One region of the Neobacillus sp. GCM10027624 genome, then DNA from elsewhere that is predicted to be linked to it. Evidence: predicted binding sites of a transcription regulator. Region 1 holds the regulator's gene; each other region holds the start of a gene.

Region 1 (7,596 bases):
TAAACCATTGAGGATTTTTGGGATTATGGTTCATAAAGCGAGTCCATAATGTATAAGTCATTGGTGCAGCACCCATTGGCATTCCAGGGTGGCCTGAATTAGCTTTTTCAATCGCATCAATAGAAAGTGTGCGAATGGACGTTACCGATAAAGCATCAATCATATCAAACATAAATTACATCCTTTCCTGAATAATAGGATTATAAGTACACCAATAATATTATAGTCCCGTTCCGATTTATTCAACTAATTGCATCAAAATTAGTTTTTGTAAGCCTTATCATTTTCTATTTTCCCACAGAAAGCGCTTTAATATGTAAAAGAGGAATACAAAAATGTATTCCTGCCCTTTTTTAATGTAAGTTATTCTTTTTTCTAGCTTTGATTTTTTCAGGTGTTACATCATTACCTAGTGGATCGATAATTTTGGTATTCGTTAATGTATCTAACATATTAGAACGGAAAGCAGCTAAATATTCACTTCTTAATTTTGATTGTTCTTTTGCTTCTAGCTCCGTTAATCCAGTTGATTTTGATTTTCTTGCTAATTCATTAATTCTCGCTAATTTTTCCTTTGAAAGCAAATTAAACCCACCTTTCGAAGCAAGTTATCATAAATACTAAATCCATGACAACTGATTTTACTAGAAAAAGCTCCGTCTGACAAGGTAAATGTTTAATCTTCTTCTGTTTGAATATATTCCTGATATCGTCTATGTACGGTTGCTTTTGAAATATTATAACCAAATCCCCTTAAGGTAGCGGCAATTTCAGCAAAGGTCAATTTGTTTTTTCTTAGCCTGACAATCTCTTCAATAGGTGCATCAATTTTTTCCCTGCCTGAGTGTTCTCCTAGATTCTTAAGGTTTTTCTCAGGTTTGTATCCTTGTTGGACTGCCCTTTTCATACCACGCTTTATTTTGATGTTATGGAGCTTGCGCTGGTATTCCTCTACCATCCCAACAATTTGTAACACCATTGAATCTGATTCAGAAAGCTGCAGTTCTCCGTTGTGTGATATACAAAAAAGCTTTATATCTTCTTTTAAAATACAATGCAACAGAGCAATCTTTGCATTACCTCTGCCCAATCTCGTTTCATCCTGAATTAATACGGCCTGGATCGGTTCATCTTTAATTGTTTGAAGCAGTTGAAGAATCCCATCCCTTTCCAGTTCATAACCACTTGCTTGTTCTTTAATGATGGATACAACATCAAATTGATACTGTTTAGCGAGCTGGATGAGTTCTTCCTCTTGCCTTTTAAGTGAGGTTTCCTGTGTCTCTTTTGTTGTACTCACTCGGCAATAAATAATTGCTTTCATACTTAATCTCTCTTTCTATTCTTCAGCAGCACTTGCTAACTCTGTAGTAGATAAGGTTTTCTTATTAACGGGAATAACAATCTCTTCACCAGGATAAATGTTTTCATCTTCTATTTTATTATGGAGTTTAACCCAATTTACGAATTCCTTATTGGAAAGAGAATGCTCATTTGAGTATTCCTTAGAAATTTTCCAAAGGGAATCTCCTTCGGAAACAGTTATTTTTTTATAGCGTTCATTTGCGGATGAACTAAAATCAATCGAAAGTATAAAAGCAAATAGGCAGCTTAATCCAATTAGAATAATAGAAAATGAGTATTTGGTCCATATTTTTTTCATTACAAACACCTCTCGACAGAATATATGTTCGTTTAATTGATTTTATTATAATCCGAACATCTGTTTGTTGTCAATAATATTCGAACTTATGTTTGTATAAAACTGGCGAACATGCTATAATTAAGGTAACAATTACTAGTGGCGAGGTGGAAATTACCATGGCTAAAATTTCTAAACGGCAGCAGGATATTCTTGATTTCATTAAAGGCGAGGTAAAGAAAAAAGGGTATCCACCCTCTGTTCGGGAAATCGGTGAAGCAGTCGGTCTTGCTTCCAGCTCTACCGTTCACGGTCATTTAGCTAGATTAGAAAGTAAAGGGCTTATTAGAAGAGACCCTACTAAACCAAGAGCAATCGAAATTTTAGAAGTAGATGAAACAGCTCAAATCCCAAGAAATAACGTTGTCAATGTTCCTGTTGTCGGTAAGGTAACCGCCGGGCTTCCGATTACAGCGATAGAAAATGTTGAAGAATATTTTCCACTTCCCGAAAGACTTGCTCCATCTGATGAACACGTATTTATGTTGGAAATTATGGGTGAAAGTATGATTGAAGCAGGGATCCTTGATGGGGATTATGTCATTGTAAAACAGCAGCCAACCGCTAATAACGGTGATATTGTTGTCGCAATGACCGAGGAAGATGAGGCAACCTGTAAACGATTTTTTAAAGAAAAGGATTATATTCGCCTTCAGCCGGAAAATTCCGCAATGGAACCAATCATTTTAAGGAATGTCTCTATTTTGGGAAAAGTGATTGGAGTTTATCGACATATACATTAATAAAAAAAGTCAGTACAAAATAATGTGCTGACTCTTTTTTATAGGGATTTCACTATATTTATTTTACAAATATTGAAAATTCAGTATTTTTTACCCATTTTTTATAGATTACAATTTTAATATAATGGAATTACACCAAGATTTACCTTAGGTCAAAAATTTAGGCTTAAGGAGGTTGAGAAACTGTGTTAAAAGGCATTATTTTCTCTTTCATAATCGGTGGTGTAGTTGGAATTCTTGGACATGTTCGAAAGCATGGAAAAATCATCATGCCGCGTAAGACAAAAAAGTTCATTTATCTTGGGTTTTTAGAAGAAATGCTTCTTGGCGCCTTTGCTTCACTGCTTCTTGTTTTGTATATTTCCCCTAATTCTTATGTTGAGAAAATGACCATCTCGATTACCGCAGGGATTGGTGGTGATTTAGTTCTGACCGGTTATAAGCAATTCAAGCAAAATGGTTCAGATTAAATGCAAACCCCTAAATCCCATAAGCTTACTTGCATAATAATAAAACTCCTAAGCAGCAATGTGCTTAGGAGTTATTTTGTATTAATACATAGACATGTATTGTTCTCTTTCCCATGGGTGAACTACTGTACGGAACATATCCCACTCGATTTCTTTCGCTTCAACAAAATGTTCGAAAATATGTTCACCAAGAGCAGCGACCATAGTTTCGTTGGCTTTTAACTGATCCAATGCTTGTGCTAATGTTGCAGGAAGATCGATGATGCCTTCTTCGATTCTTTCTTCTTTGCTCATTACATAGATGTTGCGGTCCACGGCCGCAGGAGGAGTTAAATTATTTTTAATTCCATCTAAACCTGCTTTCAAAAGAACAGCTAAAGCAAGATATGGGTTTGCTGCAGGGTCAACGCTGCGCACTTCTACACGTGTGCTCATTCCACGTGAAGCCGGGATACGAATTAATGGTGAACGGTTTTGTGCAGACCATGCTACATAACAAGGTGCTTCGTAACCAGGTACAAGACGCTTATAAGAGTTTACTGTTGGGTTTGTTACAGCTGTAAAGCTTGGAGCATGCTTCAAGATTCCAGCAATGAATTGACGTGCAGTATCACTTAGTTCAAGATCACCAGTTGGCTCAAAGAATGCATTTTTGCCATCTTTAAATAGGGATAGGTTGCAGTGCATTCCTGAACCATTCACACCGAATAATGGTTTCGGCATAAATGTTGCGTGTAAACCATGTTTGCGTGCGATGGTTTTTACCACAAGTTTGAATGTTTGAATTTGGTCACAAGCTGTTACAGCATCAGCATATTTAAAATCAATTTCGTGTTGTCCAGGAGCTACTTCATGGTGAGAAGCTTCAATTTCAAATCCCATTTCTTCAAGCTCAAGAACGATATCACGACGGCAGTTTTCCCCTAAATCGGTTGGTGCTAAGTCAAAGTAGCCGCCTTGGTCGTTTAATTCAAGAGTTGGTTCACCTTTTTGATCTAATTTAAATAGGAAGAATTCCGGCTCAGGTCCTAGGTTAAAGTTTGTGAAGCCAAGTTCTTTCATCTCTGCTAGAAGACGTTTAAGGTTATTACGTGGGTCTCCGGCAAAAGGTTTGTCATCTGGAGTATAGATATCACAAATTAAGCGGGCAACTTTACCTTTTTCCGCAGTCCAAGGGAAAACAACCCAAGTATCAAGGTCAGGATGAAGGCGCATATCAGATTCTTCAATCCGTACAAATCCTTCAATAGAAGAACCATCAAACATCATTTTGTTATCTAATGCTTTTTCTAATTGGCTGATTGGAATCTCGACGTTTTTAATCGTTCCAAGGATATCTGTGAATTGTAAACGAATAAATTTAACATTTTCTTCTTGTGCCAAACGTTGAATATCTGCTTTAGTATACTTAGCCATTTTATTACCCCCTATTAATAATTAAATGATTAATGGAAAAAGCGTGACATATCTCCCTGTCTTAAAGTTGGACGGCTTAATTTGTTCGTGTGCAACAATTCATTGCGAAGTAGTTTTCTAAGCTGTTCATCCGTTAACTCACGTTTGGATTTTTCAGCCTGTTGTTGAATAATATTGGTTTGTTGCTCTTTCACAAGGAATAGCTGTTTGATCCCAGCCATATTGACCCCTTGATCAATTAAATCCTTGATTTCTAAAAGCCGGTCAATGTCATTTAAACTAAATAAACGCCTGTTTCCATCCGTTCTTGCTGGAGAAATTAATTCGTGCTCTTCGTAGTATCGGATTTGTCTTGCAGTTAATTCCGTTAGCTGCATGACTGTTCCGATGGGAAACAGTGGCATGGAACGGCGAATTTCTTTTCCGCTCACCTATCCTCGCCTCCCTTTTCGTAATTCATATTGTTATTATATTTGGTGTTAGAAAATATGTCAATCATATGTTAGATTTTCTAACATGGTTTTTTATTTGAAAATTTTTAGATTTCAATGATGGGTATTATTATGTAACGGTATTATTTTAAAATATACATAGTGCCATTTATATATAATTTTTTATGTTCATATGTTCTGAGAGGTTTTTTTAGTTCCCGGGCAACGGATTTTTTCATCTTTGGAGGCACTATGAGGCCCTGATTGTTCCCACTCAATCGGTTTTTTCGCCTTCACAGGCACTACGTTACCTTGTTAGTTCCCGCTCAACCGATTTTTTCACCTTCACGGGCACTATGTTACCTTGTCAGTTCCCGCTCAACCGATTTTTTCACCTTCACGGGCACTATGTTACCTTGTCAGTTCCCGCTCAACCGATTTTTTCACCTTCACGGGCACTATGCGATCTTATCAGTTCCCGCTCAACCGATTTTTTCGCCTTCACGGGCACTATGTTACCTTGTCAGTTCCCGCTCAATCGGTGTTTTCGCCTTCACGGGCACTATGTGATCTATTAGTTCCCGCTCAACCGATTTTTTCGCCTTCACAGGCACTATGTTACCTTGTTAGGTCCCGCTCAACCGATTTTTTCGCCTTCACGGGCACTATGTTACCTTGTCAGTTCCCGCTCAATCGGTGTTTTCGCCTTCACGGGCACTATGTGATCTATTAGTTCCCGCTCAACCGATTTTTTCGCCTTCACAGGCACTATGTTACCTTGTTAGGTCCCGCTCAACCGATTTTTTCGCCTTCACGGGCACTATGTTACCTTGTCAGTTCCCGCTCAACCGATTTTTCCACCTTCATGGGCACTATAAGCCCCTGTCAGTTCCCGCTCAACCGATTTTTTCGCCTTCACGGGCACTATGTTACCTTGTTAGTTCCCGCTCAACTGATTTTTTCACCTGCACGGGCACTATGTTACCTTGTCAGTTCCCGCTCAACCGATTTTTTCGCCTTCACGGGCACTATAAGGCATTGATAGTTCCCGCTCAACCGATTTTTTCACCTTCACGGGCACTATGTTACCTTGTCAGTTCCCGCTCAATCGGTTTTTTCGCCTTCACGGGCACCTAGAACACCTCAAAGTTCTCACGCAAACAACGTTTTCACCTTCACCGGCACTTAGCCCGATTATAAAATCTCGAAAAAGGGCCGCCACAAGTAGCAACCCTCATAGTTTCAGCTAATTTAGTTGAATTAATCCTTTTTCCAGCAAACGATCCACTGCCAGGCAAACAGCTATTTTAACATGTGAATAGGTGAGACCGCCCTGAACATAAGCCACATACGGTGGCCGGATTGGACCATCTGCCGTCAGCTCAATGCTAGCTCCCTGAACAAAGGTTCCGGCCGCCATAATCACATCGTCCTCATAGCCAGGCATATAAGCAGGATACGGAGTGACATGTGAATTAATCGGCGAGGCAAATTGAATGGCCTGGCAGAAAGCCACCATTTTATCGCGGTCATCAAATTGTACCGCTTGAATCAGATCTGTCCGCTCCGAATCCCATTTTGGTGATGAATTCATCCCCAATTTTTCAAGCATAGCCGCAGTAAACACAGCACCCTTCACAGCTTCCCCCACCACATGCGGAGCAAGGAAAAACCCTTGATACATTTCCTGAAGACTGTAAAGAGAAGCACCGGCTTCTGCGCCAATACCAGGTGAAGTCATCCGGTAAGAACAAGCCTCAACCCACTGTTTTTTCCCAACTATATAGCCGCCCGTCTTGGCAATTCCGCCGCCAGGGTTTTTGATCAGGGACCCGGCCATTAGATCGGCCCCAACATGACACGGCTCCAATTCTTCAACAAACTCACCATAGCAATTGTCCACAAACACGACAACATCGCTTTTGATTTCTTTAACAAATGTAATCATTTCTTTGATTTCAGCAATCGTAAACGATGGTCTGGTTGCATAGCCCTTTGAACGTTGGATACCAATCATCTTGGTATTCGGCTTGATTTTAGCTGCAACCGAATCCCAATCAATTGAACCCCTGCTACTTAAAGATACACTATCATAGCTAATCCCAAATTCCTTTAACGACCCGACCCCGTTCCCGCGAATCCCAACAATTTCTTCAAGCGTATCATATGGTTTTCCGGTCATATATAAAAGCTCATCACCCGGTCTGAGTACTCCAAATAATGCAATGGAAATCGCGTGGGTGCCGGAAATAATTTGCGGGCGGACAAGACCTGCCTCTCCCCCGAATACATCTGCATAGACTAATTCCAATGTATCTCGGCCAATGTCATCATAGCCGTACCCTGTTGTCGGGATGAAATGAGAATCACTTACCTTATGTTTTTGATAACTTTGCAACACTCGAAACTGATTTACCTCAGCTCTTTCTTCAATCCTTTTATGTACCTCAGCAACTTGTCTCTCTACTTCCTTGACAATCGGCTGAAGATTTTCCCCATTTTTCAACTGTTGAAACATTTTGTATCTCCTATTCTACACTTTAAATTTCTCTAATTGTCCTGTAATCTGGTGGTCCTTAAGTGAATATCCCCGGCATTGATATAGCTGACTTTCCTCATTAAAACTGAGATCACGCAATACGGTTTCATTTTTTAATAAAGACAACAGCTTTCCTTCAGTCGATGGAACTTCCACTTGATATGGAACCATCGCTTCAATAACGACACTTTCCATTTTTCTTTTTAGCTCATTCCGATCCTCTTTGTCAAATGCACTAATAAAAACAGATGGGGTATTTGCAGTCGGAACAAAATCCGGGTGCTTCTGATCCCTT
Region 2 (7,596 bases), on a different contig from region 1:
TTATTCTCTTCCTCTATCTTTAGCTTCTCCTGCTGCTCTTTTAGCTGCTTTAGTAAATTGGGATCCATCATATCCTTCAGCGTAACGACGGATTCATCTTTTTTCGGTTTCTGTTTCGGCTGCTTTTTCACGGTTTTGGCTCCCCCTTCATAATGAATTTGCCACTATTATACCACTTGACGCAATAAAACAGCTTTAGATTTACCTCAAAAAATAGGCGGGGAATTAGAAATTCCTCCCTCCCTATTAATAGCCTGCTTTCTTTTTCTTAATAAGCCTCAAGTAACACATTCTCATCCACCCTTAATGCCGCTTCTGTTGAATTTATAACCTCTTCAACCGTGAATCCTTTTGCCACTTCAACAAGTTTTAGCCCGGAATCGGTCACGTCCATTACCGCCCGCTCTGTAATAATACGATTGACAACTCCTTTTCCTGTTAACGGAAGTGTGCATTTCTTTAAAATTTTCGATTCCCCGCGTTTATTGACATGTTCCATTATAACAATGATTTTTTGAGCCCCATGGACAAGATCCATTGCCCCTCCCATGCCCTTAATCATTTTTCCAGGTATCATCCAATTTGCTAGATCACCGGTTTCAGAAACCTCCATTCCCCCAAGAATGGCTAGATTAATATGCCCGCCCCGAATCATCGCAAATGATTCAGCACTGTCAAAAAAAGCGGCGCCGCTAATGGTCGTTACCGTCTCTTTTCCGGCATTAATTAAATCTGGGTCGACCTCATCCTCCTTTGGATATGGGCCAATTCCAAGCAAACCATTTTCCGATTGCAGAACCACCTGTTTATTTTCTGACATGTAGTTGGCTACAAGAGTTGGCATACCGATTCCTAAGTTGACGTAGAAGCCGCTTTCGATTTCTTTCTCCGCCCTTATCGCAATTCTCTCCCTGACTGAGGCCTTTTCATTTGCCATTTCTCTCTCTCCTTTCGATTTCACTAGTTTTACTAAAGGATACTCCCCTTTGCCCCATCCAATTAAATTTAACTCCTTATATGAAAGTATGAATGTTAGAATGGGAAAATGATGCTGAATTTCCTTTAAAAAATCACATTGATTGAATCTATACCTTTTATGAATAATCATACTTCCATTCATGCATCTTATAAGGTGAAACCATCTTGAAGGGAGTACCAATGATGAGCAAGAAACGCGAAAAAGGAAACAGCCAAAAGGGAAAAAACTATGCTGACTCTGCAGGCGGGGGCCAAAGAATGATTGCCGCGGAAGAAGTGGAAAAAGCAACACACCCAACCAAGAGGCAGAATGCCGAACAATAAAATAGTAAAAGCCGCGAATGGAGTTTGCGGCTTTTTTTATGTTAATATAACGCTAATAGGAAAATATTGTTGAAACATTTCGGGAGGTGCCCTGTTTGAAAAAGGCATTTCGGACCTTGTTTATTTTGTTATCTTTTTGGCTCGCACTTGCAATTTATTTTACCAACCGGCTGATGTATATGAAAAAAAAGGATGAAGAATTTATTTTAATGCGGGAAAAAGAAGCCGGCAGATATAATCCTACACAATTAAAAACACTGCCGAAACGAAAAATCGAGATTCCTTCACCCTTTGGTTACGAGATTAAAGCAGTTCTTGTTGAACCGCACCAAACAGACCGTTATATTATTATTTCACATGGTGTAACCGAAACGAAAATCAATTCAATCAAATATATGAATCTGTTCCTTGAGCGCGGTTTTAATGTGCTAATTTATGATCACCGGCGCCACGGAGAATCCGGGGGAAGAACCACGAGCTTCGGTTATTACGAAAAATTCGATTTAAAAGCCGTTGTTGACTGGCTGAAAGAGGAAAAAGGAACGAATCTTTTGCTGGGGATTCACGGTGAATCCATGGGAGCTGCAACGATGCTGTTGTATGCAGGAATGCTTGAGGATGGTGCTGATTTTTACATCGCCGACTGTCCATTTTCAGATTTCAGGGCTCAGCTTGCTTATTTGATTAAAAAGGATTTTAAGCTTTTTCCTGGAATTTTATTACCGATTGGAGACCTTATATTACGGCTTCGGGATAAATATTCAATCCGGAATGTCTCACCGATCTCGGTTATTGAAAATATTCAACATCCAGTCTTGTTCATTCATAGCCGTAAGGATGATTATATCTTGCCCTCGATGACGCAGGATTTATTTGAACATAAAAAAGGGCCTAAAATGCTCTATATTGCAGAAAAAGGGCGGCATGCCCAATCCTTTAATGAAAACCGCACTGATTATGAACGAGTGATTGATGAGTTTTTACAAAAATATGTAAATCCGGAGCCTTCTCGTTAAACAGACTGTCCAATTGGAGCAGTCTGTTTTTTTATTTGATGATAAGGCTCATATGCCCGTTTAAAATTTGCTGCGGGCTTTTTAATTGAAAGCAATTTGATACAGTTGAAAAGTCAATTTTCATTTTTTCATCAAAGAAAACCGCTTTTGCTTTTTCGATATAAACCGGTACGTCATTCGATTCAATCTGAATGTCGTTATCATCCAATTCTGCTACAAACCACAATACTGCTACGCCATTTACCGCACAACCGCAGCCGTCTGTATCATATTTTAGCTTTAAATAGCCCGTGCGGCCCTCTGTTCTCGTTTTTATTTTTTCAGCAGCCGCTAAGGTAATTTCTATTTTCATGTTTAAAAGCCCCCTTTGTTGACATATGATGATTGTATCATATGTTTTTTTAAGCTCTTATTTTTCTGCCTAAGGTTTTTCAAGTTACAAATATAATAAATATTTCTTAGGGAGTGTTGGGAATGTCAAAAGTTCAAATCAAAGTAAATGATAACGGATCCTATCGAATTACAGGTGATGTGGAATTAATTGATGGTTCAGGAAATATTTATACAACAAAGCCATCCTTTTCCCTTTGCCGCTGCGGATTATCGAAAAATAAACCTTTTTGTGACGGCTCACATAAAGGTAATTTCGAATCCCAGGTTCGGGTTCCTCAAGAAGATTAATTATTGAGAGCGGTTGTCATCAGCCGCTCTTTTTTATTTCGTTTGAAACTACACATCGGTCAACCGGATGTCGGCAATTTCGCGAATGGGGATACGATGCGCTCCTTCAAAACGGTCAACGACATGGAGCTTTTGGGTCATTTCGTCCCAGTAATGGATTTTCCCGATAACAATTTCATAGTTGCGATTCCGGTAATAGGTAATCGTAACAAACTGATCGAACTCAATTGCCTCGAGCAGGATTTCATTCATTAGCTCAAGCTGCTGCTCATCCATTTCTTTTCTATTTTCATATCCGTCTTCCTTTACCCAATCCCTTAGCAGTTTGACATGCTCGGGAAGCATCATCGATGTCCATTTGATTCTTCCACGGTCACGAATCATCCGCCTCTCCTTCTTTCATAGATAAATCAAAATAGTATTTTTACATTTTATGCCCGCCAACGAGTGTAGCCCGATGCTTGGCGGTTCCTGCTGCCGTGTAGGAAACAGCCCGCAATAAGGAACCTGCCCCAAAACGGCTGCGAATGGAGTCTACTACATAACCCAAATCTCGCTTTTTGTATGCATCCATATCAAACAAATCAAGCTGAAGCTCCTTGTCATCGACAATATTGCCGAGTGCGAGCGAAATTTGCCTTACGGTTTTTCCATTATAATGCTCATGAAACAACTCAAGACAAACGCGGTAAAGCTCCATTGTCACATTCGTCGGCTGTGCAATCGTTCTTGAGCGGTAGAATCCTCCCCCCAATTCATCCTGACTGTAACCAATTCCAAGGCTAATCGTTCGCCCGACCTTTCGATGCATTCTAGCCCTTCGCGCCACTTCCTCACACATTTCTAAAATCACATGCTTGATTTCCTCTTCCTCTTTATAATCCCTTAAGAGAATTTGGCTTTTTCCAAAACTGATTTGTCCTTCGACAATTGGTGCGCCTAACTCCGAAAGGTCAATTCCCCAGGCATGATAGTAAAGCTGGTTGCCCATAATGCCGAATTTCTTTTCTAACTTTTCTAAATCATAACGGGCCAGCTGTCCGACTGTAAAAATGCCCATTCCATTTAATGTTTTTTCAACCCTTCTGCCTATTCCCCACATTTTCCTAAGCGGCGACACACTCCACAGCTTTGTCGGTACATCTTCATACGTCCATTCTTCAACCCCTTTTTTCTTTGCATCCAAATCAAGACAAAGCTTCGCCATTAACATATTCGGCCCGATTCCAACCGCACATGGCAGCTGGAACTCCCGCTCAATGTCACTCTTTATTTTTTGGGCAATGGTATGGGCATCCCCCCAAAGATGGATGGCACCATCCACTTTTATAAAACTTTCATCCACGCTATACGTATGAATGGCTTCCTTTGGAACATAGCGATTGAAAACACGGCTAATTTCTGTGGAAATTCGTAAATAAGTAGCCATTTTCGGCTCAACTACTTGAATACGCGGATCATTGGGAATCTCGAACAGCCTAGAGCCAGTTTTAATACCAAATTCCTTTTTCACCCTTGGTGAGGCTGCAAGTACCACACTCCCCTGCCGATCATGATTGCCGGCCACAACTAAATAGCACTGCATCGGATCAAGGCCGTAAATGACAGCTGAACAGCTTGCATAGAAGCTCTTCATGTCTACACATAGAATTTTATTTTGCGGTGCTGTGCTGTAATCGACCATATTTCTTCCCTCCATGGTCATAAATACGAACGTTAGTTCCTTTATATTATACTCTTTATATTAAGCGAATATGCGTTCGTATTCAATGGGAATTTAATGACAATTTTCCAATGTGGTGATGAAGCAAAAAAACAGTATAATGGGATTGAGGTGCATAGCCGTGGATAAAAAACTGGTAATCAAAATGATAAAAAATTGTTTTAAACAGTACTATACCGAGGTAGATTCATTGCCAATGAATGAAAGAGAATTAGAAGAGCTTTATTATCGGGTACTAGAGATGAAAACAGCAGAACCGGAAGCGGATTTGTATGAGGTAATCAATGATACGGTGTATGAATTTTTAACAGGTTAATTGGAAAAGAAAAACCGCTGGACGCAGCGGCTTATTTTTGATTAAATGCCTTTTTCCCAATTCGTTCAAATAGCCTTGGAAAAAGAACGTAGACAACGCTGCCCATATTCATCCAGCGCGGTAGGTTAATTTCTCTCGTTTTTGTAAGCATGCTGTTAACCACTTTCTCAGCAACGTACTCCGGTTTAAGCATAAATCGCTGAACATTTTTCACATAAGTTCCTTTTTCGTCAGCAATATTAAAAAAGTTGGTAGCAATCGGACCTGGATTCACCGAAGTGACTTGAACATTATAATCAGCTAATTCCATCCTTATCGAATTCGTATAACCAAGAACAGCATGCTTTGTTGCCGAATAAACGCTTGATTTTGGTGTGGCAATTTTCCCTGCTTGGGAGGCAATGTTGATAATATGGCCGAAACGCCGCTCACGCATTTTCGGCAGCACCATACTTGTGCACGCCATTAACCCAACCACATTTACCTCAAACATCCCCTTGATTTCATCCATTGTCGCCGCGTGGGCTTCACGAAAAACTCCAAAGCCGGCATTATTCACAAGAATATCGACCGAACCAATTTCCGCAAAAATGTGCCGAAAAACTTCTTGAACTTTTTCGGTATCAGACACGTCAAGCTGAAAAATAACCACTTTGACATGATGTTTCTGCTGTAATTCACTTTGCAGCTGTTCCAGCTTTTCGATGCTTCTTGCCAAAAGGACAAGATTGGCTCCGCTTGCAGCGGACAACTTAGCAATTTCCGCACCAATCCCCCCAGAGGCGCCTGTGATGATAATATTTTTTCCTTTTAAATGTTCCCTAACCATTTTATCACCTCATCTGGCCTGAAAAAGAACAGGCTGCGTGTCTTTATTAGTAATTTCACCAATGGATGATAAATAGTCAAGCTGTCCAACGGTCTCTGATATCGTCAACATCAATTCACGTTTATAGACGGCCGGAAAAAGCCGTTTGCAAATTTCAAACACACTTAACTCATCTTCCCTTAACCAGTTAAGAACCGTCATGGCCCGTTCATGCTGCCGGGTAAGCCTTTTTTCGATTAGCTCCTTTAATTGGGAAACCTCTTCCCCATGCCCTGTGTACACAACTGAAATCGGATAAGATAACAATTTTTTCATGGATTCATTATGCTGCAAGAGTGGCTTGGGCCTTTCTGTTTCTCCCAACAGCGGCGGCTCAAGCAGCGGATTTGGGGAAATATGGGCTAAAATAAGATCTCCGCCAATTAAAACACCGTCCTTTTCACGAAAAAGCGCAATATGACTTTGAGCATGGCCAGGAGTTTCAATAACCTTCCAATCGGGAAGTCCCGGAGGTGTCATCCCTTCATGTAAATGTCCGGTCAGTGAACGATTGCATGAATATTTTAACGTTTTTCGCAAATTTTCAAGAGAAGGTAAAAATTCCTTGGGCAACCCAAATTGATGGAACAACGCAGTAAAAAATTCCTCCTGCACCTGAAAAAATTCTTCTGTCGGATGAATCCATCGCTCATTTAACGGGTGGCCGAGCAGTTCAATTGAATCGGGTAAAAAATCAAGCATACCGACATGGTCGGGGTGATGGTGAGTCAAAATGACTTGTTCAATATCATCAGGACTTACATGTAAATCAGCCATTTGCGCTTTTAGCGAATTCCAGCATTCTTTCGTTTTTACTCCTGCATCAACAAGCGTTAACCGCTCTCCCTTAATCAAATAGGCATTTACATCTCCTACCTCAAACGGAGTCGGCAGTGTAATTTTAGCAATACCCTCTTTCCATTCTGTCATTTTCAGTCCCCCTTAACATTATTGTTATAAAATTTCCGAATGTTAAAATTTGATTATAAAATAAAGTGTACCGACTTTTTCAGAAAATGTCATTATTTTCACATAACTTTTTAGAAAAAATAAAAAATTCAATAAATTAATTTCTTGACAGACAGGCTATTTATAATGCATAATCACAATTAAAATTTGATTCGTTTAAAGCGATGAATAAGACCAGTAAATGAGAAACGGTGAAAGAGAGTGAAGCTCTAAAGGCTGGAAGGCTTCACCACCCTCTTAATCATTGAACCTACCTTATGAGCTTTTAGGAAAACCTAACGCAAATCCGGCGTTATCGGAGTCGAGTGACCTTTTTGTATTTTAAAAGGGGTCAATGAAGGTGGTACCACGGAAGATAGACCTTTCGTCCTTTACGGATGAAAGGTCTTTTTGTTTTTTAAAACGTTATCGTAGACAACAAATTAAGAAGGAGGATTAACATGAGAAAAATGGCAGTTATTGGAGCAGGTTCTATGGCTGAAGCATTTATTTCGGGCGTTCTGGAAAATGGGTTAATCGAAAGGGAAAATATTTGGGTAACTAACAACTCAAATGAGGAAAGGCTGCACAAGCTTCGTAATCGTTATGGGGTAAGTGCTTCTTACGACATGTGTGCACTCTTTGACGGAGCGGATATTGTAATTTTAGCAATGAAACCTAAGGATGCCGCAACTGCAATAGCTAAGATTCGCGACTACCTAACGGAACAAATGCTGGTGAT
Region 3 (7,596 bases), on a different contig from region 1:
GTAAATGCGGAACTAAGTGGTCGAAATGATCTCCTTGCAGAAGGCAGAAAAATTTCTGGTAATGCTCAATTCTCAACACGAGGGAGAATGTTTAGCCACGGAACGCTTCTATTTAATTCAGAAATGGATAATGTCGTTTCAGCTTTAAAGGTTAAGAAGGAAAAAATTGAGTCGAAGGGTATTAAGTCCATCCGCAGCCGGGTAGCGAATATCTCTGATTTTCTTAGCGAAAAGATTAGTATTGAGGAGTTTCGATCACTGCTTCTAAATTATATTTTTGGTGGGGAAGAGAATATTAACGAATATGTCCTTACTGATGAGGATTGGGAGAAGATTCACCAGCTTTCCGAGGAACGCTATCAAAACTGGGAGTGGAATTACGGGAAATCGCCGAAATTCAATCTGCAAAATTCTCACCGCTTCCCTGTGGGCTCAATTGATGTTCGTTTAGAGATAAATAAAGGGATGATTGAAAACTGTAAAATCTATGGTGACTTTTTCGGTGTTGGGGATGTAAGTGAAATTGAAGACAAACTAAAGAATATTCGTTACGAAAAATCAGAAATTGAAAAGGTGCTTGCTGATATGGATGCCGCCCATTATTTTGGAAATGTAACGAAAGAGGAATTTATTCAGCTAGTCTATTGATCCATTTCACTAAAAAGGCAGGCTAAAAACCTGCCTTTTAGATTACATTTTATTGATTGACCCTTTGTTTTATTTGGGATTTTAGCGCTCTTCTTAATATCTTACCGGTAGTATTCTTCGGAAGTTCGTCCAAAAACTCAATCGACGATGGAAGTTTATATTTTGCTAGATGACCTTTACAGTATTCAAGAAGTTGATTTTCTGTTAGATTTGGATTTTTACTAACCACATAGGTTTTAACAGCCTCGCCCTGATTTGGATCCGGTACACCAAGCACCGCGACTTCAACAATATCCGGATGGTTGTAAAAAACCTCCTCAACTTCACGAGGGTAAACGTTATATCCCCCGACAATAATTAAATCCTTTTTTCGGTCTACGATATAAAAATAGCCTTCTTCATCTGTCCGCGCTAAATCACCCGTATAAAGCCAGCCATTTCGAATGGATGCTTGAGTCTCTTCAGGCATTTTATAATAGCCCTTCATTACATTTGGACCTTGGACAATCAGTTCTCCTACTTCACCGGCAGGAGCCTCTTCACCAAGTTCATTGACCACTTTATTTTGTACATTCAGGATGGAGGTGCCGATCGATCCGGGCTTTCGCGGACGGTCAAGCGGGTTGAAACATGTGACCGGCGATGCCTCTGATAAACCATATCCTTCTGAGACTATCACATTAAATTTCTTTTCGAAATTTTTAAGAAGCGCAACTGGCATGGAAGCTCCCCCGGAAATACATAATCGGAAGGTTTGAAGATCCTCAGGATTTCCTTCATGATATTGAAAAAGGAAATTATACATGGTTGGAACTCCGGCAAAGACAGTCGCTTTATATTCTTTGGTAAGACGGAAGACTTCCTTTGGGCTGAATTTTGGAACAATCAGCATGGTTGCCCCGCTTAATAATGGAGCATTTAAAGCCACTGTTAAACAGAATACATGGAACATTGGCAATGCTGTAATGACACGGTCATTATTACTCATCTTTAAATAATCACCGACATCCTTTGCATTGCTGTACAAATTCTTATGGGTCAACATCGCCCCTTTTGGTCTTCCGGTTGTTCCCGAGGTGTAGAGAATCAAGGCAACCTCGTCATCATCAAGTTTGGGATCTTGAAAGCCAAGGTCACCAGAGGCTACTACATTTGTAAACGATTTCAATTTTGAAAATACTGAGAGGTTTTCTAAATTTGTTTGTTCAAAGTCACTTAATCCTGTTTCACAAAATACATAATGCTCAACCTTTGGAAGATGCGTGTGCATTTCCTCTGCTAAAGGAATTGCCAGGTCTAGCGCGATCACTGTTTTCACATCACCATTGGTTAGAATATAGCCAATTTCATCTGCGGTATAAATTGGGTTAATGGGGATGACCGTTGCGCCTAGTCGTAATGCACCGTATAAGCTGATGACAAAATGCGGTGAGTTCCCAAGCAATAGGGCAATATGATCACCTTTTTTAACCCCTAATTTTTCAAGACCTGATGCAAACCTTGTAATCGCTCCATCCAGTTCGGCATATGTAGTGACCTTGTCTAAAAAATAATAGGCAGGTTTGTTGGCCGAAGCTTTTGCAGTTTCATGAAGCTGTGACGATAAATTCATTTAGTTCCCTCCTTTTATGAATGAATACTCATTCATTTAATTCTTTTAATTTTCTAAATATATTATATTGCTAGAAATTTAAGTATTCAAGTAGAATGTAAAAAAATTAAACTGGGGTCCAATGACGATGGAAACAGCCCCAGGTTTCCTTGCAGCTTTTTGGGGGCGCGAACGTCATAATTGTTGAACTAGAGTCGATTGTCGTTTAGGCAGTATGCTCCTACCTCATGTAATAGGCAAAAACAGGCTTTTTTTAATGTTCAGTTCTAAAACAGCGCTTTTTAACTAAACTAAGTATAGAGAGGTTGTACAAAAAGGAGGACAATTCATGGTACGGAAAATGGGGATTTATGCGGTTCTGGCCTATGTGATATATGGGTTGTTTTTTTATTGGTACTTATTCTATTTTGCCGATACAAAACTGCCCTTTGAATATCAAGGGTCAAAAGCCGACCCTGCCACTTTCCTAAATGGAAGGGAACTAATGCTGAGTGAAGAGTATTCGAAGATAAGAAATCTTTTATTTTTCTTATCCACCCCATTCGAATGGCTTTTCTACTTTGTCATTTTATTATTTGGCTTTTCAAGGGCCTTCAAACGCTGGGCGGAAAGCTCTTCTAAGTACAAACTGCTTCAAACGGCGATTTATCTCATTTGGTTATCATTTTTTGCTTATGTGGCAACCTTCCCGTTAAGCTATATAAGCTATTCCTTATCAAAAACCTATCACATCTCGACACAAACCTTCCCATCGTGGATGAAGGATGAATTAATTGATTTTTGGATTAATTATGGGACATGGCTGATTATTGTTCCAGTCATTTATTGGCTGATGAAAAAAAGCAAGCGCTGGTGGTTCCATGCATGGCTGTTATCGATTCCTTTTACATTATTTATGATGTTCTTGCAGCCGGTTGTGATTGACCCATTGTATAATGACTTCTATCCCTTAAAAAATAAGGAACTTGAAACAAAAATATTAATGATGGCTGATAAAGCACATATACCGGCAAAACATGTTTTTGAAGTGAATATGGCGGAAAAAACAAATTCAATGAATGCATATGTAACGGGGATTGGTTCTAATGCAAGGATTGTCCTTTGGGATACAACCTTAAATCAACTGTCGGATCGGCAAATTTTATTTATCATGGCACATGAAATGTGCCACTATGTGGAGAAACATATTTATTTTGGAATAGCAGGCTATTTGCTGCTTTCACTGCTTGGATTGTATTTAGCCAATCGAATAATGGATTGGGCGATTAAACGTTGGGGAACTGAACTGAAGATACCGGAAAAGAGGGATATACGCTCATTGCCGTTGTTTTTAATGATTATATCATTCCTGATGTTTGCGGCAAGCCCATTTACAAACCTTATCTCCCGTTATGAAGAGTCACGTGCCGACAATTATGCAATCCATATGACCAAAGATCCGGAGGACGCCATTACCTCATTCCAGGAATTAACCAAGTCAGGCTTAAGCCAGGTAAATCCACCGCTCTTGGTTAAAATATTCCGCTATGATCATCCGTCCATGCTAGATCGGATTTCAATGCTCGAAGAATATGAAATCAAACATCGGAATCAGATAAAATGAAAAATTGGTTAAGGACTGATGTGTTTCATCAGTCCTTTTCGTTCTTGGAACAAAAAAGAGCCGTCCATTTTTGGACGGCTCTTAAAAAGTTTAAGTTCCAAATCGCTTATTAAGCTCTCTGAGTTGGCCGGATAATAAGAAAAACGCTTTTTTGTCCCGATGATCAATGGCACTGTCAATTTTTTTTAACAGTTTTTCCTTTTCAATGTTTAATTGGACTTCTGCTAGGAGCATTTCAATGTACAAATCCTGAACGTAATTTTCTGTCTTTTGACGTTTCATGGCACCAATTTTCATTAATTCCGTGTAGGATTTTTCATTCAAGAAAATCACCCCTGATGCTTTTTTTTATTATATGGATTTTTTTAGATAAAATCAAACAAATATTTATAATTTTCAGAAATAATTTCCTTGACATCAATTGTGACCAATTTGGTAACGATTCGGAAAAATCAAGATATTGGCAAATGAACATGATATGATGGAAAAAATAGAATAATGGGGAGTTGGCGGTATTGAAGCAAAATCAGATTGAAGAATATGAAATTAATTCTGGTACCATGTTTATTCGACCTGTAGAGTATGGCAGTAAAATATATTCACAAATTTTTGAGGAAGAGGATGAGTTTCTTTCTCCATTTAAGCCTTTGGATATAATCAAAAAAAGCTGTGATTATTTTGGCTGTGATTACGAAAGCCGGAAGAAAGGGACAAGACAACTCATTGGGATTACGCATAAAATTCCAATCGCGATTGAACCGTCCAACCGCCTCTATTTTTTCCCAACCACATCACCGACCCGCTCTGAATGTATTTGGATTTCACATGATCATGTAAAGGAACATCGCCGTATTTCCAATCAGCAAACACTTATTACCTTTCGCAATAAACAGGCACACTTATTTCCAGTTCCTTATAGCACGATTGACAATCAATTATTAAGAACATCTTTTTTAAGAACAAAGTTAATGCAAAGAATTGAATTTAATGAAAGAAAATCATTTTATTTGATGCAAAAGCCAGTTTCGATGGAGGCCTCAGAAAACACCCGTAAATATGGTGAAGATCTTTTTACAAAAAATTAAACATAGCGCAAATCTAACGGGCCGAGTGCTTTTTTAAAAAATAGAGCTCGATTAACTCTTGAACTTTATTTCGGATTCTTGGATTAAAGTAACTATGGCTTTCTTCATAGCCCTTATATAAGAACAGATACATCGTAAAGGCATCGTCCCGTTTTGTTTCGGTTACTTGGAGTTTATTCTTTTTCATATAATGTTTAGCCTCTGCCAATTCTCTTTGAACCTCTTTCATCGTTTCCTCAATCAATCCCAAATAAGGTTTTTTTAATTTAAAAGGACTCTTTTCCACTACGCTTAAATCCCGGTTTAAGATAATTAAAACCATTGGTAAGTAAATGGCTTTCTCCATAATATTACGATCTTCTTCAGGAATTCTTGTCATTTGATTTAAGCTCCTTCCTGTTACTTAATTCGAACGTTTGTTCTTATATTTTATAAAAAAAGATATGAAAAGGCAATAGGTTCTCTTAGGATGTATGTCCTTATAACCGCTTCGTTTTCATATGTGGTTTTTGGCGTTAGGAAATCTTTAAGAAAGTTTTTTATAGAAGCGTATCGAGTAGGGGAAAATGAGGATAGAAGAAACTTGTGTTTTGGTGCAAGCGTCTATATAGGCGGGGAAATTTAACTTGGAAGGGTGATGGATGAATGAGATATGAACAAAATCAGAAAAAGAAAAAGGGAAAATGGCGTTCTGTTCTGATGGTAATCCTTGTATTGCTGATAGCCGGTACAGGCTATTCTTATTATCAATATAAACAAGGAGTGAACCAATCATTAAAAAAAGTAAGCAAAACAGATAAAGTTGTTTATACCTTTGATGGGAAAAAGGACCAATACGGGGATACAAACATTCTCCTGCTGGGCAGTGATGCAAGAGGGAATGAAGTATCAAGAGCTGATACCATCATGATTGCCCATTATAATGAAAATAAAGGAACATATAAACTTACTTCCATTATGAGGGATAGTTATGTAGATATTCCCGGTTATGGTAAGCATAAAATTAACTCTGCGTTTGCCCGTGGAGGCCCTGATTTAATGAGGAAAACGATAAAAGAAAATTTCGATATTGACCTACAATATTATGCCATCGTCCACTTTCAAGGGTTTGTTCAGTTAATTGATGAGGCATTTCCAAACGGTGTAAAGATTGATGTTGAAAAGGCAATGTCAAAAAATATTGGGGTATCGCTTAAACCGGGGGTTCAAAGGCTAAACGGAAAGGAAATGCTGGGCTATGTTCGTTTTCGGCACGATGCGATTGGGGATTTTGGACGTGTAAGACGACAGCAGCAAGCAGTGAAAGCAATTGGAGATCAGCTGACAAGCATAAACACAATTCCGAAAATACCAAAATTAATTGGTGTAATTACACCATATATCAATACAAACATGAAAACATCCGATATAATATTTATGTCAACCAATTATTTCTCCAAAAGGGAAGGTCCTGTTGAGACCTTAAGGATTCCTGTGGATAATAGTTATACCAATCAACGGATTTATGGAGAAGGAGCGGTATTAGCCATTGATGTTGCTAAAAATAGGGAGGCCCTTCACCAATTTATTACGAAATAAAATGAGCAAGGTCGGCAAAGAGGAGAGGTATGATGGATTTTGAGATGATGAAGGAGTCGATTTCACTCGATAATATCATGGATTTAATAAAGCAATATCGTTCACTTGGCCCGCTGCCGGGGATATTGCTTCCAATGCTTGAAGCCTTTTTGCCGTTCTTGCCGCTTTTTTTATTTGTGATGGCCAATGCAAGTGCTTTTGGATTATGGTGGGGATTTTTATTTTCTTGGCTTGGTGCTTGTGTGGGTGCATTACTGCTTTTTTTCGTTATCAGAAGGTTTGGGCAAAGGCGTTTATTATCTTTTCTCCCAAAACATCCAAAAGTTCGCAAATTAATGGATTGGGTAGACCGTCACGGATTTGGCCCGCTATTTATACTTCTTTGTTTCCCCTTTACGCCATCGGCCATAGTAAATATTGTTGCCGGTCTTTCTAAAATAAGTATGTATCAATATATGCTAGCCGTTTTTATTGGGAAAATGGTGATGATTTTTACCATTAGTTTTGTTGGCTATGATCTCCATTCACTCATTACGAAGCCTTACCGAACGATTATGGTTGTGGGCATAATTTTCATCCTTTGGTATGTTGGAAAAAGAATTGAAGTAAGATTGAATAGAAGGATTGAAAATGACCATAATGGGGAAAAAGAGGGATTGGATAGATGGAGGAGTTTTAATGAAGATTGAATGGAAAAAGGAAGGCGTGGAATGGATTAAGGCTTTTGCAATTGGAATCATTATTTTTGCTTTTATTCGGACATTTTTCTTTTCAAACTACATAGTTGAAGGGGAATCAATGATGCCAACTCTTCAAGACGGGAACAAACTTGTCGTGAATAAGCTTGGTTACCAGATTGGCGATTTAAATCGATTTGATGTGATCGTTTTTCATGCCAATCAAAAGGAAGATTTCGTCAAACGCATCATTGGGTTGCCAGGGGATAAAATTGTTTATCGTGATGATCATTTATATGTAAATGGAAAAAAGTATAAGGAGTCATTTTTGGATATTTATAAACAAAAAACCCCGGGTGTAAAATTAACAGGTGATTTTACATTAAAAGAAAT

What was found. Region 1 encodes LexA, which represses DNA repair genes until DNA is damaged. Its sites were predicted from a motif close to CGAACATATGTTCG; they were not measured.
Region 2: a site for LexA is predicted at 4,749-4,762, ahead of ACFQZ9_RS18860 (Y-family DNA polymerase). Genes of this name have one in related genera too.
Region 3: a site for LexA is predicted at 5,358-5,371, ahead of ACFQZ9_RS26675 (YhjD family protein). Genes of this name have one in related genera too.

What each region holds. Positions count from the first base shown of each region.
Region 1 is NZ_JBHTHD010000003.1:479,122-486,717, reverse strand. Features, by position in the region: gene tkt (transketolase family protein) at 1-172, opposite strand, end outside; gene ACFQZ9_RS07330 (DUF896 domain-containing protein) at 354-584, opposite strand; gene ACFQZ9_RS07325 (recombinase family protein) at 677-1,324, opposite strand; gene yneA (cell division suppressor protein YneA) at 1,340-1,663, opposite strand; gene lexA (transcriptional repressor LexA) at 1,822-2,445, shown strand; gene ACFQZ9_RS07310 (DUF4257 domain-containing protein) at 2,631-2,915, shown strand; gene glnA (glutamine synthetase family protein) at 2,997-4,331, opposite strand; gene ACFQZ9_RS07300 (MerR family transcriptional regulator) at 4,361-4,762, opposite strand; gene ACFQZ9_RS07295 (methionine gamma-lyase family protein) at 6,009-7,280, opposite strand; gene hflX (HflX GTPase family protein) at 7,296-7,596, opposite strand, start outside.
Region 2 is NZ_JBHTHD010000011.1:510,135-517,730, reverse strand. Features, by position in the region: gene ACFQZ9_RS18895 (YqkE family protein) at 1-131, opposite strand, end outside; gene ACFQZ9_RS18890 (3-oxoacid CoA-transferase subunit B) at 269-937, opposite strand; gene ACFQZ9_RS18885 (hypothetical protein) at 1,162-1,302, shown strand; gene ACFQZ9_RS18880 (alpha/beta hydrolase) at 1,398-2,318, shown strand; gene ACFQZ9_RS18875 (iron-sulfur cluster biosynthesis family protein) at 2,350-2,670, opposite strand; gene ACFQZ9_RS18870 (CDGSH iron-sulfur domain-containing protein) at 2,793-2,999, shown strand; gene ACFQZ9_RS18865 (YolD-like family protein) at 3,048-3,383, opposite strand; gene ACFQZ9_RS18860 (Y-family DNA polymerase) at 3,424-4,683, opposite strand; gene ACFQZ9_RS18855 (YqzH family protein) at 4,844-5,038, shown strand; gene ACFQZ9_RS18850 (SDR family NAD(P)-dependent oxidoreductase) at 5,070-5,867, opposite strand; gene ACFQZ9_RS18845 (MBL fold metallo-hydrolase) at 5,877-6,836, opposite strand; T-box leader at 7,031-7,250, shown strand; gene proC (pyrroline-5-carboxylate reductase) at 7,316-7,596, shown strand, end outside.
Region 3 is NZ_JBHTHD010000022.1:50,737-58,332, reverse strand. Features, by position in the region: gene lplA (lipoate--protein ligase family protein) at 1-648, shown strand, start outside; gene ACFQZ9_RS26695 (fatty acid--CoA ligase family protein) at 698-2,260, opposite strand; gene ACFQZ9_RS26690 (M48 family metallopeptidase) at 2,589-3,863, shown strand; gene ACFQZ9_RS26685 (IDEAL domain-containing protein) at 3,954-4,187, opposite strand; gene ACFQZ9_RS26680 (competence protein ComK) at 4,379-4,948, shown strand; gene ACFQZ9_RS26675 (YhjD family protein) at 4,962-5,327, opposite strand; gene ACFQZ9_RS26670 (LCP family protein) at 5,594-6,526, shown strand; gene ACFQZ9_RS26665 (TVP38/TMEM64 family protein) at 6,559-7,215, shown strand; gene lepB (S26 family signal peptidase) at 7,205-7,596, shown strand, end outside.